2 regions of the Streptomyces sp. P13-3-3 genome follow, and region 2 is predicted to be linked to the other one. Evidence: riboswitches for the same ligand, from Rfam matches in the RefSeq annotation. Region 2 holds a riboswitch; the other holds the start of a gene.
The links. Region 2 has a riboswitch for cobalamin ahead of ACQZOG_RS23535 (energy-coupling factor ABC transporter permease). Riboswitches for the same ligand answer to the same signal wherever they lie in the genome.

Region 1: it holds a riboswitch for cobalamin, as region 2 does, so the genes downstream of both, ACQZOG_RS20135 (ribonucleoside-diphosphate reductase subunit alpha) here and ACQZOG_RS23535 (energy-coupling factor ABC transporter permease) in region 2, are expected to answer to the same signal.

Annotation. Positions count from the first base shown of each region.
Region 1 covers NZ_CP192228.1:4,370,830-4,385,084, reverse strand. The annotation lists gene mctP (monocarboxylate uptake permease MctP) at 1-1,360, shown strand, start outside; gene ACQZOG_RS20140 (GNAT family N-acetyltransferase) at 1,441-1,944, shown strand; cobalamin riboswitch at 1,994-2,164, shown strand; gene ACQZOG_RS20135 (ribonucleoside-diphosphate reductase subunit alpha) at 2,290-4,647, shown strand; gene ACQZOG_RS20130 (ribonucleotide-diphosphate reductase subunit beta) at 4,704-5,660, shown strand; gene ACQZOG_RS20125 (hypothetical protein) at 5,682-5,903, opposite strand; gene ACQZOG_RS20120 (GlxA family transcriptional regulator) at 5,997-6,959, shown strand; gene ACQZOG_RS20115 (cytochrome P450) at 6,982-8,349, opposite strand; gene cyc1 (epi-isozizaene synthase) at 8,346-9,431, opposite strand; gene def (peptide deformylase) at 9,648-10,298, opposite strand; gene ACQZOG_RS20100 (tetratricopeptide repeat protein) at 10,446-11,426, opposite strand; gene ACQZOG_RS20095 (HD-GYP domain-containing protein) at 11,583-12,845, opposite strand; gene ACQZOG_RS20090 (HD-GYP domain-containing protein) at 12,842-14,221, opposite strand.
Region 2 covers NZ_CP192228.1:5,203,602-5,217,856, forward strand. The annotation lists gene ACQZOG_RS23500 (DNA repair ATPase) at 1-4,151, shown strand, start outside; gene ACQZOG_RS23505 (SGNH/GDSL hydrolase family protein) at 4,415-5,209, shown strand; gene ACQZOG_RS23510 (hypothetical protein) at 5,354-5,869, shown strand; gene ACQZOG_RS23515 (MFS transporter) at 5,971-7,227, opposite strand; gene ACQZOG_RS23520 (energy-coupling factor ABC transporter ATP-binding protein) at 7,335-8,195, opposite strand; gene cbiQ (cobalt ECF transporter T component CbiQ) at 8,192-8,941, opposite strand; gene ACQZOG_RS23530 (energy-coupling factor ABC transporter substrate-binding protein) at 8,949-9,335, opposite strand; gene ACQZOG_RS23535 (energy-coupling factor ABC transporter permease) at 9,332-10,042, opposite strand; cobalamin riboswitch at 10,073-10,255, opposite strand; gene ACQZOG_RS23540 (ABC transporter substrate-binding protein) at 10,447-12,039, shown strand; gene ACQZOG_RS23545 (ABC transporter permease) at 12,084-13,052, shown strand; gene ACQZOG_RS23550 (ABC transporter permease) at 13,049-13,939, shown strand.

The sequences.
Region 1 (14,255 bases), 830 kb from region 2:
CCTCGTGTATCCGCTGATCTTCACCTTCCTGCCCCGGCTGTGGTCGGTGTCGCACAAGCACGGCTATGTGACGACGTCCGACTTCGTGCGCGGGCGGTTCGGCTCGAAGGGGCTGTCGCTGGCCGTCGCGGTCACCGGCATCCTGGCGACGATGCCGTACATCGCGCTGCAACTGGTCGGCATCCAGGCCGTGCTGGACGTGATGGGCGTCGGCGGCGGCGAGAACACCAACTGGTTCATCAAGGACCTGCCGCTGCTCCTCGCCTTCGGTGTGCTGGCCGCGTACACCTACTCGTCGGGGCTGCGGGCGCCCGCGCTGATCGCGTTCGTCAAGGACACGCTGATCTACATCGTGATCGCGGTGGCGATCATCTACATCCCGATCAAACTGGGCGGGTTCGACGAGATCTTCGCCTCCGCGCAGGAGGCGTACAGCGAGACCAACCCGGCCACCGGTGCCCCGCGCGGCGCCCTGGTGCCGGGCGAGGCGGGCCAGTGGACGTACGCCACGCTGGCGCTGGGGTCGGCGCTCGCGCTGTTCATGTACCCGCACTCGATCACCGCGACGCTGTCCTCGCGCAGCCGTGAGGTGATCCGCCGCAACACCACGATCCTGCCGCTGTACTCGCTGATGCTGGGCCTGCTGGCGCTGCTCGGGTTCATGGCGATCGCGGCCGGGGTGAAGGTGCAGAACGGCCAGCTGGCCATCCCGCAGCTGTTCGAGAACATGTTCCCGGACTGGTTCGCCGGGGTGGCTTTCGCGGCGATCGGCATCGGCGCGCTGGTGCCGGCGGCGATCATGTCGATCGCGGCGGCGAACCTGTTCACCCGCAACATCTACAAGGACTTCATCAAGCCGGACGCGACGCCCAAGCAGGAGACCGCAGTCTCCAAGATCGTGTCCCTGCTGGTGAAGGTGGGCGCGCTGGTCTTCGTCCTGACCATGGACAAGACCGTCGCGATCAACTTCCAGCTGCTGGGCGGCATCTGGATCCTGCAGACCTTCCCGGCGCTGGTGGGCGGCCTGTTCACCCGCTGGTTCCACCGCTGGGCGCTGATCGGCGGCTGGGCGGTCGGCATGATCTACGGCACGGTCGCCGCGTACGGGGTGGCGTCGCCGACGCAGAAGCACTTCGGCGGCTCCGCCAAGGAGATCCCGGGCATCGGGGAGATCGGCTACATCGGTCTCACCGCCTTCGTGATCAACGTGCTGGTCACGGTCGTCCTGACCTTCGTCATGCGGGCGGTCAAGGCGCCGGACGGCGTCGACGAGACCGAGCCGCGCGACTACACGGCGGACGCCGGCGACCCGGGCGTGCAGGTGGAGCTCCCGCCGGCCACGGCGGACAGCAAGCACTGACGCCGTTCACGCACAGGGCAGCGGGCCGCCGGTGGAAAACCGGCGGCCCGCTGTCGTGCCCGTGCGGCAGACTCCCCCGCATGGACATCGTCATCCGGCCGGCGACGCCCGGCGAGCACGCGGACCTCGGTGAGATCACCGCTCAGGCCTATCTCGGCGACGGGCTGCTGGACTTCGGGGAGTCCGACTCCTACCTGGACGAGCTGCGGGACGTGGGCAAGCGGGCGGCGGCCGCCGAGGTGCTGGTCGCCGTGGCGGACGGCGCGCTGCTGGGCGGGGTGACCTTCGTGCCCGGCCCCGGGCCCATGGCCGACATCGCGGAGCCCGGCGAGGCGGAGATACGGATGCTGGCCGTCTCCCCCGCCCACCGCGGCCGGGGCGCCGGTGAGGCCCTGGTGCGCGCCTGCGTCGACCGGGCGCGGGCGCTCGGCCGCACCCGCATGGTGCTGTCCACGCAGCGCACGATGCACTCCGCGCACCGGGTGTACGAGCGGTTGGGCTTCACGCGGGCCCCCGGGCGGGACTGGAACCCGCTGCCGGAGCTCGACGACATCATGCTGCTGGTCTACGAACTGACGCTCTGACGGCCGGGCGCAGCCCTTCCGTCCGACCCCACCATAACCCCAGCGCGACACAACATATGGGTCCGTCGGCGACACCCGGCACAAGATGTATGCTCATGCTCGCTGTCGCCGCAGGGGAATCCGGTGCGAATCCGGAACTGTCCCGCAACGGTGTACCCATGCCTGCCCACGGGCGCGCACGGGAGTCAGTCCGAGGACCTGCCGACAGTGCGCCCGGCCCTTCCGGTCCGGGTGCCCTGACGTCCGGGCCTCGCGGAATGGGCCGGTGGACGCGACGCCGCGTGCGTTCGTGTGCTGCCCCCTGCGCTCTTCGAGGCCCCCGTGCCGAGCGAGGGAGAGCCACACGTGACCATCGCGCCAGCCGATCCGGCTTCAGCGACCCGCGTGACCGAGGACAGCGACGGCCCCGGGGCCGCGCTGCTGCGGACCCTGACCCAGCTGACCGCCGACCTGCCCGACGCCGACGCCGGCCGGGTGGCCGCGGCCGCGCTGCGCGGCCGGTCCGCCTCCGCCGACGAGGCGGAGCTGCGGGACCTGGCCACCGAGGCGGCGGCCGGGCTGATCTCCGAGGACCCCGCCTACTCCCGGCTCGCCGCCCGGCTGCTCACCCTCGGCATCCGCGCCGAGGCCGCCTCGCAGGGCGTCACCTCGTTCACCGGCTCGGTGGCCGCCGGTCACCGGGAGGGCCTGATCGGCGACCGCACCGCCGCGTTCGTCCGGCTCCACGCGGCCCGTCTGGACGCGCTGGTCGACACGGACGCCGACGACCGGTTCGGCTACTTCGGCCTGCGCACCCTGCACAGCCGCTACCTGCTGCGCCACCCGGTCACCCGCAAGGTCGTCGAGACGCCCCAGCACTTCCTGCTGCGGGTGGCCTGCGGGCTCGCCGAGGACGAGAGCGAGCGGGCGCTGGAGGACGTCGCCGCGCTGTACGGGCTGATGAGCCGGCTGGACTACCTGCCCTCCTCCCCCACGCTGTTCAACTCCGGCACCCGCCACCCGCAGATGTCGTCCTGCTACCTCCTGGACTCCCCCAAGGACGAGCTGGACTCCCTCTACGAGCGCTACCACCAGGTCGCCCGCCTCTCGAAGCACGCCGGCGGCATCGGTCTGTCCTTCTCCCGCGTCCGCGCCCGGGGTTCGCTGATCCGCGGCACCAACGGGCACTCCAACGGCATCGTCCCGTTCCTGAAGACGCTGGACGCCTCGGTCGCCGCCGTGAACCAGGGCGGCCGGCGCAAGGGCGCCGCCGCGGTCTACCTGGAGACCTGGCACGCGGACGTCGAGGAGTTTCTGGAGCTGCGCGACAACACCGGTGAGGACGCCCGCCGTACGCACAATCTGAACCTGGCGCACTGGGTCCCGGACGAGTTCATGCGCCGGGTCGACGCAGACGCCCAATGGTCGCTGTTCTCCCCCGTCGACGTGCCCGAGCTGGTCGACCTGTGGGGCGAGGAGTTCGACGCGGCCTACCGAGCCGCCGAGGCGAAGGGCCTGGCCCGCAGGACGCTCCCGGCGCGCGAGCTGTACGGCCGGATGATGCGCACCCTCGCGCAGACCGGCAACGGCTGGATGACCTTCAAGGACACCGCCAACCGCACCGCCAACCAGACCGCCGAACCGGGTCACGTCGTCCACTCCTCCAACCTGTGCACGGAGATCCTGGAGGTCACCGACGACGGGGAGACGGCGGTCTGCAACCTCGGCTCGGTCAACCTCGCGGCCTTCGCGGGCCCGGACGGCATGGACTGGGAGCGCCTGGACGCGGCGGTCCGCACCGCCGTGACGTTCCTGGACCGGGTGGTCGACATCAACTTCTACCCGACCGGGGAGGCGTCCCGGTCCAACAGCCGCTGGCGCCCGGTGGGTCTGGGCGTGATGGGGCTGCAGGACGTGTTCTTCCGGCTGCGCGTGCCCTTCGACTCCCCCGAGGCGAAGGCGCTGTCCACCCGGATCGCCGAGCGCATCATGCTCGCCGCGTACGAGACGTCCGCCGGTCTCGCGGAGCGGCACGGTCCGCTGCCCGCCTGGGAGAAGACCCGCACCGCGCGGGGCGTGCTGCACCCCGACCACTACGGAGTCGAGCTCGCCTGGCCGGAGCGCTGGGAGGCACTGCGGTCGCGGATCGCCGCGACGGGCCTGCGCAACGCGCTGCTGCTGGCGATCGCGCCCACCGCGACCATCGCATCGATCGCGGGCGTGTACGAGTGCATCGAGCCGCAGGTGTCCAACCTGTTCAAGCGCGAGACGCTGTCCGGGGAGTTCCTCCAGGTCAACTCGTACCTGGTGGAGGACCTCAAGCGGCTGGGCGTGTGGGACGCGCGCACCCGTGAGGCGCTGCGCGAGGCGAACGGCTCGGTGCAGGACTTCGCGTGGATCCCCGAGGACGTACGGCGGCTGTACCGCACGGCGTGGGAGATCCCGCAGCGCGGCCTGATCGACATGGCCGCCGCCCGGACCCCGTTCCTGGACCAGGCGCAGTCGCTCAACCTGTTCCTGGAGACGCCGACCATCGGGAAGCTCTCCTCGATGTACGCCTACGCCTGGAAGCAGGGGCTGAAGACCACCTACTACCTGCGTTCCCGTCCGGCGACCCGGATCGCCCGCGCGGCCCGCGCCGCCGTCCCCGTCCAGCAGCCGGCCGACCCCGAGGCCGTCGCCTGCTCCCTCGAGAACCCCGAATCCTGCGAGGCCTGCCAGTGACCACCAGCACGACCAAGAACCTGCTCGACCCCGGCTTCGAGCTGACCCTGCGCCCCATGCGCTACCCGGACTTCTACGAGCGCTACCGGGACGCGATCAAGAACACCTGGCATGTCGAGGAGGTGGACCTGCACTCGGACGTCGCCGACCTGGCGAAGCTGACGCCCGAGGAGCAGCATCTGATCGGCCGGCTCGTGGCGTTCTTCGCCACCGGCGACTCGATCGTGGCGAACAACCTGGTGCTGACGCTGTACAAGCACATCAACTCGCCCGAGGCGCGGCTGTACCTGTCACGGCAGCTGTTCGAGGAGGCCGTGCACGTCCAGTTCTACCTGACCCTGCTGGACACCTACCTGCCCGATCCGGACGACCGGGCGGCGGCGTTCGCGGCCGTGGAGAACATCCCGTCCATCCGGGAGAAGGCCGAGTTCTGCTTCCGGTGGATGGACTCGGTGGAGAAGATCGACCGGCTGGAGTCGCGGGCCGACCGGCGCCGCTTCCTGCTGAACCTGATCTGCTTCGCGGCCTGCATCGAAGGGCTGTTCTTCTACGGCGCCTTCGCCTACGTCTACTGGTTCCGCAGCCGGGGTCTGCTGCACGGGCTGGCGACCGGCACCAACTGGGTGTTCCGCGACGAGACGATGCACATGAGCTTCGCCTTCGACGTGGTGGACACCGTGCGCAAGGAGGAGCCGGAGCTGTTCGACGAGGAGCTCGGGCGGCAGGTCACCGACATGCTCCGCGAGGCCGTCGAGGCGGAGCTGCAGTTCGCCCGTGACCTGTGCGGGGACGGGCTGCCCGGCATGAACACCGCGTCGATGCGGCAGTACCTGGAGTGCGTCGCCGACCAGCGTCTGGTGCGGCTGGGCTTCGCGCCGGTGTACGGCTCGGAGAACCCGTTCTCGTTCATGGAGCTGCAGGGCGTGCAGGAGCTGACCAACTTCTTCGAACGCCGTCCGTCCGCGTACCAGGTCGCCGTGGAGGGCACGGTCGACCTGGACGAGGACTTCTAGGGCCCGGGCGCCGGGGCCGTCTCACGCCGCGCGTGCGTGGCGGCGGGAGGCGGCCCGGTGCTCCGGCCGGGACGCGGCCGGCATACCGGGCGGCTCGGTGACCAGGGTGGCCCGGGCCCGCCGGATCTGCCGGTCGATGCGGCGGTCGCGCAGGATGCCGATCACGGCGGGCGCGACCATGAGGACGAACAGGCCGAGAACGGCCACCATCGCGATCAGTGCTTCTGTCTGCGTCGTGTTCATGGACACCACTGTGCCGCCGGACGCTCCTTACGAGGAGTGGCAGGACTGTCGTGCACCCTCGATTTACTGCCAACGGCGAGGCACACTGGAGCCATGCTCCGGAATGTGGCGGCCGTCCTGCTCGACGGCGTGAATCCGTTCGAACTCGGCGTGGTCTGCGAGGTCTTCGGCATCGACCGCAGCGACGACGGGCTGCCGGTGTACGACTTCGCGGTCGTCTCTGCGGAGGGGGCCTCGGTGCGCGCCAGCGCCGGTTTCACGCTCCAGACCGAGCACGGCCTGGACCGGCTGGACGCGGCCGACCTGATCACCGTGCCCGCCGGCGCCTCCTACACCTCCCGGGAGTTCCCACCCGAGATGCTGGACGCGCTGCGCCGGGCGGTGGACCGGGGCGCGCGGGTGCTGAGCGTGTGCTCCGGGGCGTTCGTGCTGGCCGCCGCCGGGCTGCTGGAGGGCCGGCGGGCCGCGGTGCACTGGAAGCACGCGGAGGAGCTGAGCCGCCGCTATCCGCATCTGACGGTCGAACCCGACGTGCTCTACGTCGACGAGGACCCGGTGATCACCTCGGCGGGCACCGCCGCGGGCATCGACGCCTGTCTGCACCTGGTGCGCAAGGAACAGGGCCCTGAGGTGGCCAACCGGATCGCCCGCCGGATGGTGGTGCCCCCGCACCGCGACGGCGGGCAGGCCCAGTACATCGAACGTCCGCTGCCGGAGCCCGGGGGCGACTCGGTCGCCGGGGTGCTGGTGTGGATGGAGCAGCACCTCGACGAGGAGGTCACCGTCGAGCAGCTCGCCGCCCGCGCCCTCATGTCGCCGCGCACCTTCGCCCGCCGCTTCCAGCAGGAGACCGGCACCACGCCCTACCGCTGGATCCTGCGCCAGCGGGTGCTGCTCGCCCAGCATCTGCTGGAGCGGACGGACGAGACGGTGGACGCGATCGCGGGCCGCGCCGGCTTCGGCAACGCGGCCGCGCTGCGCCACCACTTCGTGCGCGCGGTGGGGACCACCCCGCAGTCCTACCGGCGCGCGTTCAGGGGCCCGGAGGCCGCCTGACCGCGCGCCGGTCGGCGGGGCGTCAGCGGGGCAGCGCCCGCAGCATCAGCCGGCGGGGCCGCAGCGTGATGCCGATGCGGGGCCGGGGATCGGAGTCCGACGCGTGCTCGAAGCCGTACGCGTGGGCGACCACGGCGGTGACGAGCGTGAGCTCCGCCATGGAGAAGTGGTCGCTGGGGCACTTGCGGTTGCCCACGCTGAACGGGCTCATCGCGTACTTGGGCACGTCCTTCGACCGCTCCGGGAGCCAGCGGTCCGGGTCGAAGTCCTCGTTCCGCTCGTACGACCGCCGGTCGCGCTGGACCGCGAACGGGCTGTAGATGAGGTCCGCACCCTTCGGAATGCGGTAACCGCCGAGTTCTGTGTCGGCGACCGCGCGCCGGGTCAATATCCAGACGGCCGGATACAGCCGCAGGGTCTCCGTGACGACATTCGCGGTGTACGTCAGCTTCCGCACGTCCTCGAATGCGACCGGGCGGTCGCCGACCACGGATTTCACCTCGTCGCGGATCTTGTCGCCGAGTTCCGGGTGCTCGGTGAGAACCAGGAGGAGCGACATGATCGTGGAACCGACGGTTTCCGCGCCGGGGGTCAGGATGGCGATGACCTGATCATGGATCTCCTGCTCCCCGATGGGGTCGCCATTGTCGTCCTTCGCCTCCAGCAAAGCCGTCAGCAAATCGTCCGGCTTTTGACCGCTCGCCCGTCGGTCGGCCACGATCTCGTCGACCAGGACATGCAAATCGGACAGGGCGCGGTTGAATTCCCGATTGGCCGGAAGCGGAATCTTGTAGAGCGGTCCGAGCGGCACCACCATGCGCTGGTACATCCCCGCGAACAGGGTGGTGAGGTCGGCGCATATGCGGTCGGCGTGGGCGTCCATGTAGCCGCCGCGCATCAGGCAGCGGGCGGCGACCCGCACGGCCACGCGGAACGACTCGTACGTGATGTCCAGCACCCCGTCCGCGTCCCGCCAGCGCTCCACGAGCGCGTAGGCCTCCTCCGCCATGATCGGACCGTAGGCGGGGATCGCGTCGAGCCGGAACGCCGGCTGGATGGTGCGCCGCTGGCGGCGGTGCAGCGGGCCGTTGGCGGTGGCCACGCCCTCCTTGCCGAGCAGGCTCTCCAGCGACTCCCACAGGGGCCCGGCGATGATGTAGTCCGGGCTGAGCGCCACCGCTCCGGTGAGGGCGGGGGTGGTGACGGCGTAGACCGTCTTGGGACCCAGTTTCAGGCGCACCACGTCACCGTGGTCGCGCAGCTGGGACAGGAAGGCCAGCGGGTCGCGCACCAGGCGCCAGCCGTGACCGAGGAGCGGGACGGCACCGCCCGCCACGGGCGGCTCGGCCGTCGCGGCGGTGTCCTCCGGGCGTACGGACTCGACGGTCATTTCTCACCTTCCGTTGCGTTGTCGACGTACGGGGGCGTGGACCGGTCGTCCCAGCTGTCGACCCGGTACCGGCCGGACTCGTGGTGGAACCAGTAGACGGAACTGAACCAGTTCCGCATGTTGCCGACGCAGGCGCGTACGGCGGCGCTCGTCTCCTTTCCGCCCACCGTCCCGTCGTCGAGCCGGTCGGCGAACCGTAATGCCTCCTGTTCCGCGTCCAGGAATTCGCTGATGCATTCCTCGACGCGGCGCCGTATGTCAGCGATCGCCTCTTCGAGGGTCATTCCCTCGTGGGTGACGAGACTGATGCCGAGATTGTGCACCTCGTTCCCGGCGATTTCCTTGGGCAGCGAACAGAGGTCGTTGTACCAGGCGGCGAATTCCTGACTGAGCAGCGCCGGTTTCCGATAGGCCGGGTTCTTCCGCACCGCGTCCGGGAGTTCGTACCCCGCGCTCGGTTCCAGAAGGTCCGTCCAGATCCAGTGCGCGAACGTGAGGCGGCGCAGTTCGAGGTATTCCTCGACGGTCGGGACGACGCCTTCGGTGCGGTTGTGGAACTCCCGGTCGTACGCCTCGATCACGGCGTGGAAGTGACGCGCGAACCGCGCGTTCCAGGTGTCCGGAAGGAATGCGTGGAGCCGCCGCACGCTGTCGGCGAGGCCCGCGACCACGGGGTCCTGGTGACCCAGGTGGTCACCGGGGCGGTCGAGGGCGCTGTGCAGCAGGTCCTTCAGCCGCCGCCAGGCGTCGGGCCGGCCGTGCACGATGTCGCGATCGTGACGGTCGTCCCAGACGAAGAACCAGGCGCTGTAGTCCGCTATCGCCTGGAGGACCTCGTCGGGCGCGCCGAGGTAGTAGCCCGCCATGAGGTCCGTGTAGCACAGGCCGTCGGCATATTCCTCCACCTTCTCCGGGGTCATGAGCCGCTTTTCGAGCAGCCATGCCCGGGTCTCCCTCTGGAGCTTCGGCCAATACGGGTGGAGTCGCCGGGGAAACGCCGCCTCGATCACCGGAAGAGACAGCGCCGGTGGAACTGCGATGGTGGTCGGTGTCGATGTGGAGCCGTGTGACAAAGCATGCACGAACATTCCCCTCTCAGCCGCCAGTTGAGCGCCCGCCCCCCGAGCCGGGCGTACGCCGTGCGTATCCCCGTACCTCCATTCAGCACCACAACTGACCGTTGTGGGAACGGATTTGCTTCTTTCACTACCTTTGGATGCGCACAGACGAACGGCGCCCGTCCGGGATGTGCCGGATCGGGCGCCGTGCGCGGGATGTGAGGGGAGCCGTGAAGGCGGTCAGTCGTTGGCGACCACGGGGTAGCGCGGCTCGTTCTCGGCCATCTGCTTGAGCGCGGCCTTACGCTCGCGCTTCGACAGACGGTCGATGTACAGGTAGCCGTACAGGTGGTCCGTCTCGTGCTGGAGGCAGCGCGCGAAGTACCCCGTCCCGCGTACCCGGATCGGGTTGCCCTTCTCGTCCTGACCGGTCACCTCGGCGTAGTCGGGCCGGGCCAGCGGCGCGTACGCGGTGGGCACCGACAGGCAGCCCTCGCTGCTGTCGTCCAGCCGGCGCCGCTCGGCGGGCAGTTCGACCAGCTTGGGGTTGCAGACCACGCCGACGTGGCGCACACCCTCGTCGTCGGGGCAGTCGTAGACGAAGACCTTCAGGTCGACACCGATCTGGTTGGCGGCCAGACCCACGCCCTCGGCGGTGCGCTGGCTGGCGAACATGTCGGCGACGAGCTGCTGGAACTCCTCGCCGAAGTCCGTGACGTCCTTGCACTCCTTGTGCAGCACCGGGTTGCCGACCACGGTGATCGGGCGCGAGGTGCCGCGCTCCCGCCACTCCGCCTCGCGCTTCTCGCAGTCCTCCGTGTCGATGACGTAGCCCTCGTCGTCGACGGGGAGCACGCCCGCGTGCTGCTGATCGGTGTCCTGCTGAGCCATGACCGACGTGTGCCTTCCTGAGATGACCGAGACTGCTGTGACAAGGGTAAGTGCAGCGCTCCTTCAAGGGGCGCGGGGCAGCGTCGACGTGCGGCTCCGCCGCGTGGGCGCGATCAGCCGCCACGGCCCCGCAGCCGACCGCGAGCCTCAACAAACCTCTTCGAGATCCCGCCAGTCCCTGGAATCAGGGCTGTCAGCCACCCACCCGTCCAGCAACCCCCGGACCAGAGAAGCCGGGGCAGCGATGCCGCACTCCCGCTCCGGCACCCACAACTGCCCGTCCGTCCGATGCCCCAACGGCCCGGGATGCCCCGGCTCACTGTGATCGTGCGGATCGAGGTGCTCCCCGTCACCCTCGTCCGACGGCATCCGCGACTCCGAGCACATCCGGCACAACAGCCGCACCGACGACGACCAGTCCTCGGCCGCGAACCCGGCGTCGGAGGCGAGCTGTTCCAGCGCGTCCCGGTCGGCCTCGGACGCGGCCTCCAGCAGCACCACCCAGGTCGGCACCGGCGAGGGCGCCCACAACTCGATCTCGTCGAACACCGGGTAGGTGTGCCCGGCGGCGGTGCTCCGCTCGCCGTGCGGAACCCCGTCGTGCAAAACGACCTCGCCCCAGCGGCGGCCGGAGGACGGCAGGGGGATGGACAGCACCTCGATGCGGGCGGGGTCGAGCCGCCGCCCCCACACCACCTCGGCCTCCCCCTCCGGGGACAGCCGTACGGCCGCGCTGCCCAGGTCCATGCCGAGGGGCTCGCCCGAGTCGGTCGCGGGGCCGGGCACCTTCAGCCCGTACGCCTGCCAGGCGCGGCGGGCCAGCGGCCAGTCCTGGAGGGCGGTGGCCGCGATGCCCACGTTCCACCAGTCCGGGGCGCCGGTGTCGCGGTCGAGCAGGGCGACGGCGCGCAGTCCGGCCGCGCGCGCCTGCTCCCAGTCGTGCCGAAACTTGTGCAGCAGCGCGAGGTTGAACCAGGACTCCGACAGCCAGGGCTCCAGGTCGGCGGCCCGGGTCAGCAGCGCGCCCGCGTCCTCGTACCGGCCGTCGCCGATGAGCGTGAACGCGCGGTCCGTGGCCTGCCGCCAGGAGGCGGAGGGCCGGTGACGTCCCTTGCCGAAGATCCTCACGATTCCCGCCTGCCAGTTCCGTTCGGTGGGCCGGCCGCAGCGATCGGCACCCCCGGACACCCTCTCCTTCGCATCCAACCACGTACGGCCGCGAGGGCGCTCATTACCCATGGGTTACCCAGCTCGGCCGGGAACCAGACCGCCCGGTCCGCCCTCTCACCACGACCGGTCCACCTGCTCACGCGTCCCCTCCGTGTCCCGGGACAGAACCCTGGCCAGGGCCTCGACGACCTCCGGCGCGTACTCCCCGGCGGCCCCCAGCCGCAGTTCCTCCAGCGCGGTCAGCGGCCCTCCGGGCCCTCCTTCCCTGCACTTCTCGTCGTACGCGTTCACCACCCGGACGATACGGGCGGCGAGCGGCTGCTCGGCGTGCGGGTCGGCCTGACGCTCGACGATCCCGGCGACCCGGGGGTCCACCCCGGTCTGCCGGACCACCGCGCCGCCCAGGAGCGCGATCCGCCGCTGCTCGGCGGGCGGCAGTCCGGCGGTGGCGCCCTCGGGCACCGGGTCGACGAGGCTGAGCTGCCCGATGTCGTGCATCAGCGCCGCGTACTCCAGCACGGTCAGCTCCGGCTCGGTCAGCCCGAGGTCCCGCCCCACCGCCTGGCTGAGCGCCGCGACCCGGCGCGAGTGCCCGTGCGGGGTGTACCCGGCGATCTCGGTGGCCCGCGCGAGGGACGCGATGGTCTGCCGGTAGGTGGCGCGCACCGCCGTGTACCTCCGGTGGGACAGCTGCGCGAGCAGCAGCGGCACGGAGAACACGGGCAGCGCCCACAGCCCCACGACCGCCGCGCCCAGCGCCATCACCGCGCCGGTGGCGACGACGGCGGCGCCGATGCCGGGCACGGCCCGCAGCTCGTCGCGCAGCAGCGGCGGGAAGGGCCAGCCGGTGCGGGAGTGGGCCAGCGCGGCGGCGAGCACCGCGTCGCACAGCGCGGTCAGGGTCAGCAGGACGAGCAGCAGCAGCGCGTGTCCCGGCCCGCTGAAGTCCTCGAACGCGCCCCGGGCGTGCAGCGGGTGGAAGCACACGGCGACGAAGCCCACGGTCAGCACCCTGCGGGTCACCGGGTCCAGGGCGGGCCCGTCGCCGCGCCCGACGTGCGGGACGCTGCCCAGCAGCGACGCGGCGAGCACCACGGTGACGACCTGGGCGGCGCCGTGCCCGGCGGGCCGCCCCGCGACCTCGCCGAGCAGTGCGTACGCCAGCGAGCCGGCCGCGGCCACCGGCGCGGGCTCCCGGATCCCCCGGCCGCCCCGCCGGGTGAGTTCGCCGACCGCGACGAGCGTGCCGAAGGCCAGGGCGGTGGAGCGGTCGTCCACGCCGTGGTACAGCGTCGTGCCCAGCGAGCCGGCCGCGAGGACGGCGGCGCACAGATGCACGACGGTGTGCAGCGGGACGGTGTGCGCGCGGGGCCTCACCGGCGCGCCCCGGGACGGCCGGTGACGTGTCCGGCGGGACCGGGCACGGCCGTCCGCCGGGGCTCGTCGGCGGTCACCGCGGGGTGCCAGCCGGTGCGGCCGATCGCGGTGACGAGCGCCTTGACCATCCGCGGGTCGAAGTGCGTGCCCGCGCACCGCTCGAGCTCCTCCAGCGCCACGGGCACCGGGCGCGCCCTGCTGTAGCTGCGGGTGGAGGTCATCGCGTCGAAGGCGTCGGCGACCGCGACCACCCGCGCGGACTCCGGGATCTGACCGCCCGCCAGCCCGTAGGGGTAGCCGGTGCCGTCGAGGCGCTCGTGGTGGTGCAGCACGGCGGCGCGGGCCTCGCCGAGGAAGGAGATGCCGCGCACCATCTCGTGCCCGTACTCGGGGTGCAGTTCGATGACCCGCCGCTCCTCGGGGGTGAGCGGGCCGTTCTTGGTGAGCAGCCGGGTGGGCACGCCGAGCTTGCCGACGTCGTGCAGGATGCCGGCGAAGCGCAGCGTCTCGACCCGCTCGTCGTCCATGCCGAGTTCGCGCGCGATCAGCATGGAGGCGCGGCCGACGCGCTCGCTGTGACCGCGCGTGTAGCCGTCCTTGATGTCGACGGCCTGCACCAGCGCGCGGATCGTGGCCTGGTGGGCGGCGCGCTCCCGGTGGTACTGGGCGAACGCCCACCACGAGACGCCCATCGGCAGCAGCACCAGCAGCGCCGCGACCGGCCCGTAGGGGCTGCGCCACAGCAGGGCCATCATCAGCCCGGCCAGGCCGTGCACGGTGAGCGGTGCCAGGGAGCCGAGGAACAGCCGCCACCAGGCGGCCACGGGACGGCTGCGCGGCAGCCCGCCGGGGGCGGGCACCAGGACACCGCCGTCGAGCAGGGTGAGGACGAGGCAGAACGCCAGCACGGCGACGCCCGCCGTGGCGAGGGCGCCCGGCATGTCGCAGTGCGCCACCGCGTCCCTGCCGCCGGTCTTCAGATGCACCAGGCTGGCGGCCCACACGGCGACGACGAGCCGGCCCGTGCGCCACAGCCGGCGCGCGAGACGCGGACCGTGCTCGACGGGCAGCAGCAGCGCCCCGGGCAGCGCCACGAGGGCGGCGGCGGTGGGCGGCAGCAGGAAGGCCCCGGCGAGCAGCACGGGGTGGAAGGCGCCCCCGGGGTGCGGTCCGGCGACGAGACGGGACCGGGCGAGGCGCTCGCAGCCCGCGTACAGGGCGGCGAGCAGGACGACCGGCCACCAGGGGACACGCGGGTCGGGCAGGGACGACAGCACCCCCGGCCGGGGAACGCCCGGCAGCGGGAGCAGACAGCACAGTCCCAGCAGGGTGACGCCGACGAGATACACCCGGGCCCGCGCCGGTAACGCCTCCATGAGCCCCTCCCCCGACCGTGCCGCGCGCCTTCCG
Region 2 (14,255 bases):
CCCTCGCCGACGCCGACATCGCCCACGCCCGCGTCGGCCCCCTGATCCTGCTCCGCGTCCTCCCGTACAAGGAGACCGCCCACCGCCACCTGGTCTTCAACACCCTCACCCGCACCGTCGTCCGCCTCGACGGCATCGGACAGGGCGTCCGCCGGCTGCCCGAGGACCAGGGCATCGTCTTCCCCGGCGGCTACTGCCTCGCCGCCGGCAGCCACAAGACCTACGAACTCGACAACGAGGGCATGGAGTTCGAGCGGGAGGTGCGCTCCCCGTACGGCGAGGACGTGCTCTACGCCTTCCACGCGCCCGCGCGCGGACGCGCCCTGCTGCTCTCCTACAACCAGATCCGCGAGGCCGTCGCCACCCCCATGGCCTGCCACGGCTGGGCCCTCTTCGACGACGGGCACCTCACCCTGCTGCGCCCCGACGGCGACGAACCCGCCCGCGTGCACCCCGTGCAGCTGTGGGACACGCCCTACCTGTCCGACGCCCGCGCCGCCGCACAGCCGGTGGGGGAGGGGCCGCTGGCCCGGGTGGGCAACGCCGATCTGGTGCGCGGCATCTCCGACTGCCTGTCGCTGGCCCGCGCCGCCGCCGAGACCACCCCCACCGCCGAAATCTACGCCACCCTCGCCGCCGCCTGCGTGCGCGCCCTGGACACCCACCACTGGCTCGGCGACCCCGAGGTAGGCGACCTGCGCACCCCGCTGGAGGAGGTGCGCGCCACCGCCGAACAGGTGCTCGCCGAGTTCGAGACCGTCACCGACCTCACCCGCCGGGCCACCGAGGCGCTCGACGAGGCCGAGGGGCGCATCGCCGCCGTGGTGCGCCGGCTGCGCGGCGAGCAGCCCCGCGAGGCCGCCGCCTGGGTGCGCGGTCTCACCGAACTACGTCAGGCCCAGGGCCACCTGCTGACCCTCAAGGAGATGCGGTACGCGGACCACGAGCGCATCGACGCGCTCGCCGCCGAGGCCGAGGACGACCTCGGCTCCTTCGGGCAGCGCGCCGTCGCCTTCCTCGCCCGCGAGGACGCCTTCGCCGCCCACCACACCGACCTGGAGCGGCTGCACGCCGACATCGAGGCGGTCACCACCACCGCCCAGGCCGCCCCGCTCGCCGCCCGCCTCGACGAACTCGCCGACGGGCTGCGCACGGTCACCGAGGTGGTCGCCGGACTCGACATCGCCGACGCCACCGTCCGCACCGGCGTCCTGGAGCGCGTCGCCGACGCCATGGGCGGCGTGAACCGCGCCCGCGCCACCCTCGACACCCGCCGACGCGCCCTGCTCGACCGGGAGGCGCGCGCCGGGTTCGCCGCCGAGCTGACCCTGCTCGGCCAGACCGTCACCGGCGCCCTCGCCGCCGCCGACGACCCGGACGCCTGCGACGACCAGATGGCCCGGGTCCTCGCCCAGCTCGAGGAACTGGAGTCGCGGTTCGCCGAGTTCGACGACGTCCTCGGCGAACTCGCCGACAGGCGCACCGAGATCTACGAGGCGTTCTCCGCCCGCAAGCAGAGCCTCACGGACGCCCGCGCCCGCCGCGCCGGACAGCTCGCCTCGGCCGCCGAACGCGTGCTGGAGACGATCGCCCGCCGCAGCGCCGCGCTCGCCGACACGGACGCGGTGAGCACCTACTTCGCCTCCGACCCGCTGGTCGCCAAGGTCCGCCGCAGCGCCGGCGAACTGCGCGCCCTCGGCGACCGGGTCCGCGCCGAGGAACTCGACGGCAAGCTGCGCTCCGCCCGCGAGGAGGCCGCCCGCGCCCTGCGTGACCGCACTGACCTCTACGCCGACGGCGGCCGCACCCTCCGCCTGGGCGCCCACCGCTTCGCCGTCTCCACCCAGCCCTTCGACCTCACCGTCGTCCCGCACGACGACGGCCTCGCCCTCGCCCTCACCGGCACCGACTACCGTGTCCCCGTCACCGACCCGGCCCTGCTCGCCGGCCGCCCGCTGTGGGACCGGCACCTGCCGTCGGAATCCCCGCAGGTCAGCCGCGCCGAACACCTCGCCGCGCGGCTGCTGCACGAACACGGCCCGGACGCCCTCGCCGCTGCCGACGACCTCCCCGCGCTGGTCCGGACGACCGCCGAGGAGGCGTACGACGAGGGCTACGAGCGGGGCGTGCACGACCACGACGCCACCGCGCTCCTCACCGCCCTGCTGCCCCTGTTCGAGGGCGCGGGCTCCCTGCGTCACGCCTCCGCCGCCCGCGCCCACGCCCTGCTGTTCTGGGCGCACGGCACCACGGAGCCGGAGCGCGCCGACCGGACCCGCCGCGCCCGCTCGCTGGCCCGGGTCCGGGACGCCTTCGGCGCGCCGCCCGCGCTGGACGCGCTGCGGGACGAACTGGCCCGCGCGGTGGGGGAGTGGGACCCGGACGCCCCGGTCCGCCCGGAGGCGTGCGCCGCGTACCTCTTCGACGAACTGACCACCGGGCCCGAGGGGTTCGTCCTCAGCGCCCGCGCCCGCACCCTGCTCGACAAGTTCCGCCGCACGGTCGCCGGCGAGGCGTACGACGAGGACCTCACCGCCCTCGGTGACCTCGCCGCGCGCCGGCAGCTCGTCGAGGCGTGGCTCACCGCGTACGCGCGGGCGTCCGGGGAGGAGACGGACGCCGGGGACCTCGCGGAGGCCGTGGCCGCCGAGCTGTGCCCGGACGTGCCCCGCCACGAGTCGGACGCGCCCCTCACCGTCACCGTGGAGGGCCTGGTCTCCACCCACCCACGCATCACCGACCGCCGTCTCACGCTGCGCCTCGACGAGTTCTTCGCCCGCACCGACGCCTTCCGGGCGCGCGAGGTGCCCGCCTTCCGGGCCTTCCAGCGCCGTCGTGCCGACCTCGTCACCGCCGAGCGGGCCCGGCTGCGCCTGGACGACCACCGGCCGCGCGTGATGGCGTCGTTCGTCCGCAACCGCCTGGTCGACGAGGTGTACCTGCCGCTGGTCGGCGACAGCCTCGCCAAGCAGCTCGGCACCACGGGCGAGTCCGCCCGCACCGGCGCCGGCGGACTGCTGCTCCTGCTGTCCCCGCCCGGCTACGGCAAGACGACCCTCATGGAGTACGTCGCCCACCGCCTCGGGCTGGTCCTGGTGCGGATCAGCGGCCCCGCACTCGGTCACGGCGTCACCTCGCTCGACCCGGCGGAGGCGCCGAACGCCACCGCCCGCCAGGAGATCGAGAAGATCAACTTCGCGCTGGCGGCGGGCAGCAACACCCTGCTGTACCTGGACGACATCCAGCACACCTCGCCCGAACTGCTGCAGAAGTTCATCCCGTTGTGCGACGCCACCCGCCGGGTGGAGGGCGTGTGGCAGGGCGAGCCGCGCACCTACGACCTGCGCGGCAAGCGGTTCGCGGTGTGCATGGCCGGCAACCCCTACACCGAGTCCGGCGAGGTCTTCCGGGTGCCCGACATGCTGGCCAACCGGGCCGACGTGTGGAACCTGGGCGACGTCCTGACCGGCAAGGAGGACGTCTTCGCACTCAGCTTCGTGGAGAACGCGCTCACCGCGAACCCGGTGCTCGCGCCGCTCGCCGGGCGCGACCGCGCCGACCTGGACCTGTTGATCCGGCTCGCCTCCGACGACCCGACGGCCCGCCCGGACCGGCTGCTCCACCCGTACGCGCCGACCGAACTCGACCGTGTGCTCGCGGTGCTGCGCCATCTCCTCACCGCCCGCCGCACGGTGCTCGCGGTCAACGCGGCCTACATCGCGTCCGCGGCCCGCTCCGACGACGCCCGCACCGAGCCGCCGTTCCTGCTCCAGGGCTCGTACCGCAACATGAACAAGATCGCCCAGCGGATCCAGCCCGTGATGAACGACGCCGAGCTGTCCGCCGTGATCGAGGACCACTACACGGCCGAGGCCCAGACCCTCACCAGCGGTGCCGAGGCGAACCTGCTGAAGCTCGCCGAGCTGCGCGGCACGCTCACGCCCGAACAGGCCGTCCGCTGGGCGGAGGTGAAGGCGGCCCATGTCCGCACACTCACCTTGGGCGGCCCGGACGACGACGCGCTGGCCCGCGCGGTGTCCGCCCTCGCCCTGCTCGGCGACCGCATCGCGGCGGTGGAGTCGGCGATCACGCGCGCGGCCGACCCCCGGCGCCTCCTCGCGACCCCGCCGCGGCAGGACGGGGAGGGCTGAACGGGGGCGTCGAAAGGACCGTTCGACCACACCGGGTGCCGGGCCGCGCGGGGGGCGGCCCGGCACTCTTTCCGCCACAAAATTGGCGTGAACATGGCGCAACCCAGGTTTATCTACGCGCGGAGCAGGATCGTCCACATCAGTATTCGGGTCATAGCGGATGACTTTTCGACCGGTAGTTACCGCGCGGTATTCCTCCCTGCTACAACACCAGTTGCTCCCTCAACTACCGTCGCGAGTTTCGTCGTGAGAGGCGGATACACGTGTCAACGCGTTCCCTGGGAACAACCCTCGCCACCCTCGTCCTCGGTGTGGCGACCGTCCTCGGCCTGGCACACCCTGCCGCGGCCGCCGGCCACCACTACGTGGCGCTCGGCGACTCCTACTCCTCCGGAGTGGGCGCCGGGAGCTACACCTCCGAGAGCGGCGACTGCAAACGCAGCACCGTCGCCTACCCGCAGCTGTGGAGCAACGCCAACGCCCCCGCGTCGTTCAAGTTCGTCGCCTGTTCCGGCGCGACCACCACGAGCGTGTCCTCCACGCAGCTGGGCGCGCTGTCCTCCACCACCACCCTCGTCAGCGTCACCGCCGGCGGCAACGACATCGGCTTCGCGAACGTCATGCAGACCTGCGTCCTGCAGTCCGAGGCCACCTGCGTCTCCGCCGTGAACAGCGCCGTCTCGCAGATGCAGAACTCCCTGCCGGGCAAGCTCGACTCGCTGTACTCCGCGATCCGCTCCCGCGCCCCGCAGGCCCGTGTCGTCGTCCTCGGCTACCCGCGCTTCTACAAGCTGTCCGGCAGCTGCATCGTCGGCCTCAGCGAGACCGAGCGCAACGCCATCAACAGCGCGGGCGACACGCTCAACTCGGTCATCGCGAAGCGCGCGGCCAACGCCGGGTTCGCCTGGTCCAGCGTGGTCGACGAGTTCACCGGGCACGAGATCTGTTCGGGCGACGCCTGGCTGCACAGCGTCACCATCCCGATCGGCAACTCCTACCACCCGAAGGCCGTCGGCCAGTCCTCCGGCTACCTCCCCGCCTTCCGCTCGGCGGCCTGACGGGACATCAGCGGCACGCGCAGGCGGCAGCATTCCGTTTTGTCCTCTGGCGGACGCGCGTAGACCCCGGGCATCATCGGTCTGCTCCGCCTGCACAGCCGTCCCTCACCCCCACCCTGGCTCCCAGCAGGAAGGTCCCCCCACATGAAGACCCTCAAGGCCCCCAAGCTCCGCTCGGTCCTGACCGCCCTCGCCCTGGTCGTCGCCCCCGGCGCGGCCGTCGTCGGCACCGCGGGCGAGGCCTCCGCCGCCACCAAGATCAGCCACGCGACCGCGACCTCCATGTTCAGCCAGGTCGGCATCACGTGGTCCTCGTCCGGAGGCTGCTCCAACCGCAACGTGTCCACCTGCACGTCCTTCGACCAGCTCAACCTGGCCACCGCGCAGGGCGCCCAGACCCTGAAGCGGGCCAGCGGCTGCGCTCTGAACATCACCGGCGGAACCGAGACCGGGCACGCCTCCGGCACGTACTCGCACTGGAACGGCTACAAGCTCGATTTCGGCAAGACGACCTGCGTCGGGAACTACATCAAGAACACGTTCACCTACATCGGCGTGCGCGGCGACGGGGCCCAGCAGTGGCAGTCCGGCTCGGGCAACGTCTACGCGGACGAGGGCAACCACTGGGACGTCACGTACTACAACTGCGGCGGCTGCTGACAGGTCCGTTTCGGACGCTTACGTCTACGCAGATCCCCGCGCCCCAACACCTCAGGGGCGCGGGGAACTGTGCAAAGGGCAGGACAGGACGCCGAGCCTTCTCACACGGTGAGTCCGCCGGAGGCACCGGCACCGGCACCGTCACCGGCACCGGCCTCGGCACCGGCCTCGGCCTCCCGGTGACGGGACCCGCGCGTACCGGCCGCGGGCGCCACGAAGACGGCCGCGGCGACGAACGCCAGGACCACGACCATCGCAGGGCGCAGCCCGTAGTGATCGCCGAGGAAGCCGAGGGTGGGCGGCCCCACCAGGAACGCGACGTAGCCGATGGTGGCCACGAGGCCGACCCGTGCGGTCTCGTCGGGCCCCGAGTCGCCGGCCGCCGACAGGGCCACCGGAAAGCCCAGGGACGCGCCCAGTCCCCAGAACAGGACGGCCGCCGCCGCCACGACGGCGTTGTCGGAGAAGATGACCAGGCACAGTCCGACGGCACCGGAGACCGCGCTGGCCCGCACCACGGCCGCCCGGCTGTAGCGGCTGAGGAAGAACGAGCCGCCGAAGCGTCCCAGGGTCATCGCGGCGGCGAACCCCACGAAGACGAGCGAGCCGACGGCGGCGTCGAGACCGTGGCCGTCGACCATCAGCAGCGGCAGCCAGTCGTTGGCGGCGCCCTCGGCGAGAGCCATGGCCAGGACGATGGCCCCGATCATCAGCAGCCGCCGGTCCTTCCACACCCGCGGGCCCGTCGGCCGTACGGAGCCCGAAGCGGGCGCCGCGGCACGGACCCCGGTCCCGGCGGGGACGCCGCCGATGGCGTACCCGAACATCGCGGCCGTCACCACGGCCACCGCCAGGAGGTGCCACTGGGCGGGGAACGCCGCGGCGGTGGCCGCCATGCCGGCCAGGCCGCCGATGACGGTGCCCAGGCTGAAGCATCCGTGCAGCGTGGGCAGGACCGGCCTGCCGGTGATCCGCTCGACGTCGGCGCCGTCCACGTTGATCGCCACCTCGCCCGCCCCGACCCCCAGGCCGAACAGGCACAGCCCCGCGGCGACCAGGGGCGCGGAGGCGAGGGCGGTGCCCCCGCCCACGACGACCACGCTCGCGACGACGAACAGCGTGCCGAGCGCCGTCACGGGCCTGGTCCCGAACCGGGACACGAAACGGCCGGAACACAGGATGCCGGCCATGGAGCCGACGGACAGCCCGAACAGCACCAGCCCCATCTCCCCCGTGGACACACCCAGACGGTCACGGACGTCCGGGGTGCGCGTGATCCACGAGGACATGGCGATGCCGTTGAGGAAGAAGAAGAGGTACAGCGCCCGGCGGCGTCGGCGTACGGCACGGTCGGTCACGGTGGGGCTCCGCCGGGAATGGTGAGAACGAGGGGCAGGCAGGCGATGATCCCGCTCACCCACCGAGTAGGAACAAATGTACACATCGGTCCGCCGGCGCCTTCGGCCTAGCCCGGCCGCCGGTCCCCGTACTCCGGCAGGGCGGCCAGCGCCGCCAGCTCCTCCGGGGTGCGAGGACCGGCGTCCGCGGCGCCGGCCGGCCCCCGCGCCCGCAGGAACAGTCCGGCCGCCACACCCCACGGCAGCCTGAGCCCCGCCGCCGTGAGCAGGTCCCGCCGGGCCAGCGTCTCCGCGACCGGCCCGGTGTGGGCGCCCGACGGCGTCAGCAGGGCCGCGTCGTCGGCCCAGCGCAGGGCGAGGTCCACGTCGTGCGTCGCCATCACCACCGTCGTGCCGCCCGCCCGCAGACCGTCGAGCGTGGCCAGCAGCCGTTCCTGACCGTCGGGATCGAGGCCCGCCGTCGGCTCGTCCAGGATCAGCACCCGCGGCCGCATCGCGACCGCGCCCGCGATCGCCGTCCGTTTCCGCTGCCCGTACGACAGCAGATGCGTGGGCCGGTCGGCGAGCGCGGCGATGTCCAGCGCCTCCAGCGCCTCCGCGACCCGCGCACGCACCTCCCCGTCCGGCAGCCCCAGGTTCAGCGGCCCGAACGACACGTCCTGCCCCACGGACGCCGCGAACAACTGGTCGTCCGGGTCCTGCACCACCAGCTGCACGGTGGTGCGCAGCGCCGTCAGCCCCTTCCTGTCGTACCGCACCGCACGACCCGACAGCCTCAACTCCCCTCCGTGCGGCCGCAGTCCGCCGCTCAGCAGCCGCATCAGGGTGGTCTTGCCGCTGCCGTTGCGCCCCAGCAGGGCCAGCGCCCTCCCCTCGCGCACCTCGAAGTCGAGCCCGGTGAACACCGGCGGCCCCTCCTCGTACGCGAAGGACACGTCCCGCAGTGCCACCAGCACGGATCCGCTCACGACAGGGGCCTTTCCAGTACGCAGGTGAGGGCGGCCAGCGCCGCCAGGAGCGTCACGCTCGCGGCCGTGAACCGGGCGGACACCCGGGCCTCCGGCACCAGCACGCGCAGGGCGCCGTCGTAGCCGCGGCCCGCGAGCCCCGTCTGCAGCCGCGCCGCTCGGTCGAAGGACCGCACGAACGCGGTCGCGCCGAGCCCGCCGAGCGAACGCCAGGTGGCCGCACGGGTGGTGTGGCCGAGCCGCGCCGCCTGCGCCCGGTGCACCCGGCGCACCGAGTCCAGCAGCAGGAAGCTCATCCGGTACGTCACCAGCGCCACGTCCACGAGCGGCGCGGGCACCCCGGCGCGCACCAGGCGTGGCAGCAGGTCCGACATCGGCGTGGTGAACGCGAACAGCAGCACGCCCAGCGAGGCGGCCGAGGTGCGCAGCAGCAACTCCCCGGCGCGCAGGGGCCCGTCGGGGGCGGGTGACAGGAAACCGCCGGGCCCGCCCACCCGCATCAGCAGGGGCAGCGCCCCGGTGACGCAGAACCCCAGCGGCACCCGGTACGCCCGCCACAGCCGACCGGCCGGCACCGCCGCCGGGCCGAGCAGCAGCACCAGTGCGGTGACCAGCACCAGCGCGGCGCCCGGCCACGGGGGCAGCGAAATCGCGAGGACGGTGAGGCCGATACCGAGGACGGCCTTGTCCACGGGATGACGGCGGCGCCAGCGGCTGCTGTGCGCCGCCGCGTCGATCGGCAGCACGGGCCGGTCAGTCCCGTCCGCCGTCGGCGCCGGTGCGCGCCTCCGCGTCGGCGTCCTCCGCGTCCGCGTCCTGCGTGACGGCCCGCCCACGCGCCCGCGCCTCGCCCTGCCGGCGTCCGCGCCGCAGCCCGAAGTAGTACGCCAGGACGCCCGCGCCGAGCGCGGCCTGGAGGGCGAACAGCGCCGACTCGATCTCCCCGGACGGCGGTTCGTACAGCGGTGAGAACCACGGCTCGTAGTCCGGGTCGATCTCGGTGATCGCGGTCTCCGCCTCGCCGTCCGCCCCGGCGAACGGCTCCTCCTTGTGGTCGCCGAGCCCGAGCGCCAGCGGGATCACGGCGAGGGCGGCCACGAGCAGCAGGAGCAGGGTGTTGATCTTCGCGTTGCGGCTCACCGGGTCACCGCCTCGGCCGACTCGGCCTGCTTGCCCCCGGCCGCCGAGGTGACCAGCACCCCGAGCCGGGTCAGCTCGCCCTTGCTGGACTGCACCAGCAGGCGCATCACCAGCACCGTCAGCAACCCCTCGCTGACCGCGAGCGGGATCTGCGTGACGGCGAAGATGGAGCCGAACTTCCCCAGCGCGCCCAGGAATCCGCTGCCCGGGTCGGGGAACGCCAGCGCGAGCTGGACGCTGGTCACGCAGTACGTCGACAGGTCGGCGACGAACGCGCCGCAGAACACCGCGCCCATCAGCGGCACGTCGTACCGGCGCAGCAGCCGGTAGACGGCGTATCCGGCCCAGGGCCCGACGATCGCCATGGAGAAGACGTTGGCGCCGAGCGTGGTGAGCCCTCCGTGGGCGAGCAGCAGCGCCTGGAACAGCAGGGTGATGGTCCCGAGCACCGCCATGACCGGCGGCCGGAACAGGATCGCGCCCAGCCCGGTCCCGGTGGGGTGGGAGCAACTCCCGGTCACGGAGGGCAGTTTCAGCGCGGACAGGACGAACGTGAACGCTCCCGACGCGCCCAGCAGCAGCGTGCTCTCGGGGTGCTCTCTGACGTCACGGATGAGCGACCGGGCTCCGTGGACGACGAACGGCGCCGACGCGACGCCCCAGGCGACCGCGTGCGCCGGAGGCAGGAAACCCTCGGCAATGTGCATGGCTCAGCAGACCCTCTCCAGCACCTCGTGGATGGTTGACGCGCCTTGGCCGGTCTCCTGGCTGACGGGTACCACCGCCCGTGCTCCGCCTTCCCGGGTCCTTGAGGACCCAGTGGCTGCCCGTGAGGGCCGGAGCCGGACTTCCCGATCACAGTGGCGAGGGCCGCACCGGTATCGCACCGATTTCCCGTCACCAAGGCGTGGTGACAGTAGTCCCCGTCGCGGCCCGGTGACAAGCGGCGGCGGGGGCGCGCGGAGGGCGCCCGGCGGCTCGGACCCCGGCGCACACCTGCGCGTTCGGGCGGCCCGGCAACCCCGGCGACTGGGGGGCCGCCGTTCTGGGCAAGGTCTTCCTGCAACTAATATGCAAGAGCTATTTTCCAGCAACAGGGATGTGAGGTTCGATGACGACCCGACGACGCATACGGGGCGCCGCCGCCGTGCTGGCGACGGCCGCGGCGGTCTCCGCCTGCTCGGCGCCGGGCTCCGGCACCGCGGACGGCGCGGCGGCCGGCGAGTCCGTGGTGATCGGCGTCTCCACCGAGCCCGACACCCTCAGCCCGCTCCTCGGCTACGGCAAGGACGGCAACTCCAAGCTGTTCGACGGCCTCCTCGCCCGCACCGCCGACATGACCCTGGAACCCGCGCTGGCCAGGGCACTTCCGCGGATCACGGACGGCGGACGCACCTACACGTACACCCTGCGCGAGGGCGTGAAGTTCAGCGACGGCAAGCCGCTGACCGCGCGGGACGTCGTCTTCACCTACCGCACGGTCCTCGACGAGGACACCAACAACACCGCCAGGAGCGAACTCGCGGCCGTCAAGGACGTCCGGGCGGTGGGCGACGACACGGTCGTCTTCACCCTCCACCACCCCTACGCGCCGTTCGCCGCCCGCACGGTCCTGCCGATCGTGCCCGAGCACGTCGCCGGCGAGCAGGACCCCAACACCGGCGCCTTCAACACGAAGCCCGTCGGCACCGGACCGTACGTCCTCGTCGACTGGCGCAAGGGCGAGAAGCTCACCTTCAAGGCCAACCCGCACTACTGGGGCGGCACCCCGAAGGTGAAGAAGCTCACCATGGCGATCGTCTCCGACGACGACGTCCGCGCCACCCGGCTCCGCTCCGGCGACCTCGACGGCGCGGTCCTCCCGCCCAACCTCGCCGCCACCTTCAAGAGCGACGACGACAAGAAGACCTACCGGGCCACCTCCTACGACGTCCGCGTCGTCACCCTCCCCAGCGGCAACCCCGTCACCGGCGACACCGCGATCCGCCGCGCCCTCGACCTCGCCGTCGACCGGCAGGCCATGGTCGACAAGATCCTCGACGGCGCCGGCCGCCCCGCCTACGGCCCGCTGCCCGTCGACGACCCGTGGTTCGCCGAGGACACCGAGCGCCCGCGCGACCTCGCCGCGGCCGGCCGCATCCTCGACGCCGCCGGCTGGACGAAGGGCGGGGACGGCATCCGCGCCAAGGACGGCCGCCCCGCCCGCTTCACGCTGTACTACCCCTCCGGCGACAAGGTCCGTCAGGACCACGCCCTCGCCTACGCCTCCGACGCCAAGAAGGCCGGCATCGACGTCCGGGTGGAGAGCGCCACCTGGGAGGTCATCGAGCCCCGCATGAACCGGGACGCCGTCCTCGCGGGCTTCGGCAGCACCGGCGACCCGGACTTCGGGCTCTACACGATGCTGCACTCCTCCCTCGCCGGCGACGGCTTCAACAACATGGCCCACTACGACAACCCGGCCGTCGACCGCGCCCTGGAGACAGGCCGCCGCAGCCAGGACCCGGAGACCCGCAAGGCCGCCTACGACGCCCTGCAGCGCGCCCTCGTGAAGGACCCCGGCTACACCTTCCTCACCCACATCGACCACCTGTACGTGCTCGCCGACCGCTGGAAGGGCCTCACCACCCAGACCGAACCGCACGAACACGGCTTCGCCGCCGGACCCTGGTGGAATGTCGAGGACTGGCAGCCCGCGGCATGACCCACGCCCCCCGGCGGGCCACGACCCGCGTCCCCTGGCGCCCGATGGCACGGCTCACCGCGCGCCGCGCGCTGCACGCCGTGCCGGTGCTCCTCGTCGTCACGTTCGGCGTGTTCGCCGTCGCCGCCGCGTCCCCGTTCGACCCGGTGAGGGCGTACGCGGGCACGGCCGCGCTCGGCGCCGACCAGGAGACCCTGGACCGGCTGCGGGAGAACCTCGGCGTGGACCGGCCGTTCACCGCCCGCTGGTGGGACTGGCTGACCTCCGCCCTCGGCGGCGACCTCGGCCAGTCCGCGGTGATGCGGCAGCCGGTGGCCGAGGTCATCGGCGAACGGCTGCTGTGGTCCACGCTGCTGTGCGCCGTCGCGTTCGCCGCCGCCGTCCTGCTCGGCACGCTCCTCGGCGTGCTCGCCGCCCGCCGCCCCGGCTCCCTCACGGACCGCGCGGTCACCTCCGCCGCCTACGTCCTGGAGGCCGCCCCGGTCTTCTGGATCGCGCTCCTCGCGGTGTGGCTGTTCGCCCTCCAGCTGGACGTCCTCCCGGCGGGCGGCCTCACCGACACCGGCAGCGACCGGGTCACCTTCGGCGGCCTGACCGAGCACCTGATCCTCCCCGCCGGCGTCCTCGCCGTCTCCCAGCTGCCCTGGTTCACGCTCTACGTCCGGCAGGGCGTCGGCGACGCCCTCGCGGAGGACCCCGTGCGCGGGGCGAGGGCGCGCGGCCTCAGCGAACGCACCGTGCTGCTCGGCCACGCCCTGCGCTCCGGGCTGCTGCCGGTGCTCACCCTCATCGGCTCCCGCGTGCCGGAACTCATCACGGGCGCGCTGCTGGTGGAGACCGTCTTCAGCTGGCCCGGCATCGCCTCGGCCACCGTGGAGGCCGCCACCGCGGTCGACTTCCCGCTGCTCGCCGCGCTCACCACGCTCGCCACCGCCGCCGTCCTCGCCGGCAACCTGCTCGCCGACCTGCTCTACGGGCTGATCGACCCGAGGGTGAAGCTGGAGGAGATGTGACGACCGACGTCGACGTGGCGGACACGAAGCCGGCCTGGCGCGCGCACGGCGCCGCCCGCCGCTCCACACACGCCCTGCGGCTGCGCGTCTCCGCCACCCTGGTCGCCGTGACCGTGCTGGCCGTGCTCCTGGTCCCGCCGCTGGTCCAGCTCGACCAGCAGGCCGTCGACCTGGCCGCCAAGCTGCGACCACCCAGCTGGGCGCACCCGTTCGGCACCGACGACGTGGGCCGCGACCTGCTGCTGCGCTGTGTCTACGGGCTCCGCGTGTCCCTGCTGGTGGGCGTGGTCGCCGCGCTCACCGCCACCGTGATCGGCACGGCCGTGGGGGCCGCCGCCGGGGCGCTGGGCGGCCGGGCCGACCGCCTGGTGATGCGGCTGGTCGACACCCTGTCCTCCGTGCCGCACCTGCTGCTCGGCATCTTCATCGTGGCCATGTTCCGGCCGGGCGTCTGGCCGGTGGTGATCTCCGTCGCCCTCACGCACTGGCTGTCCACCGCGCGCATCGTCCGCGCGGAGGTGCTGTCGCTGCGGTCCCGGCCGTTCGTCGACGCCGCCGTGTCCGGCGGGGCGAGCCGGTGGCGGGTGACCGTACGCCACCTGCTGCCGGGCGTGCTGCCGCAGGCCGGTCTCGCCGCCGTGCTGATGGTCCCGCACGCCATGTGGCACGAGTCGGCCCTGTCCTTCCTGGGCCTCGGCCTGCCCACCCACACCGCGAGCCTCGGCACGCTGATCCAGGGCGCCCGGGGCTCCCTCCTCGCCGGCCAGTGGTGGCCCACCCTCTTCCCGGGCCTGTTCCTGATCCTCCCCACCCTGGCGATCGCCGGCCTGGCGGGCGTCTGGCGCGAACGGATCAATCCCCGCCGCCGATCGGAGCTGATGCTGTGACCGCGAAGGACGCGTCGACGTCGACGTCGACGGCTGTGACGGAACCGGGCGCGGGGGATGCCTCCGGGGTGCCGGCGCCCGACGCCTCGGTCCCGCGCACGGCAGGCGGCGGGGAGGCCGGTACGGCTCCGTCCGTCCCGACGGACGCCGCGACGGACGTGCCAACGAACGCCGCGACGGAGGCGTCGACGGACGCTGCGACGGAGGCGTCGACGGACGCTGCGACGGACGCCCCGACAGACGCTGCGACGAATGCCCCGACAGACGCCCCGGTGGAGGAGAAGGCGGTGTCGGCGGCGCCGGCCGACTGCGCGCG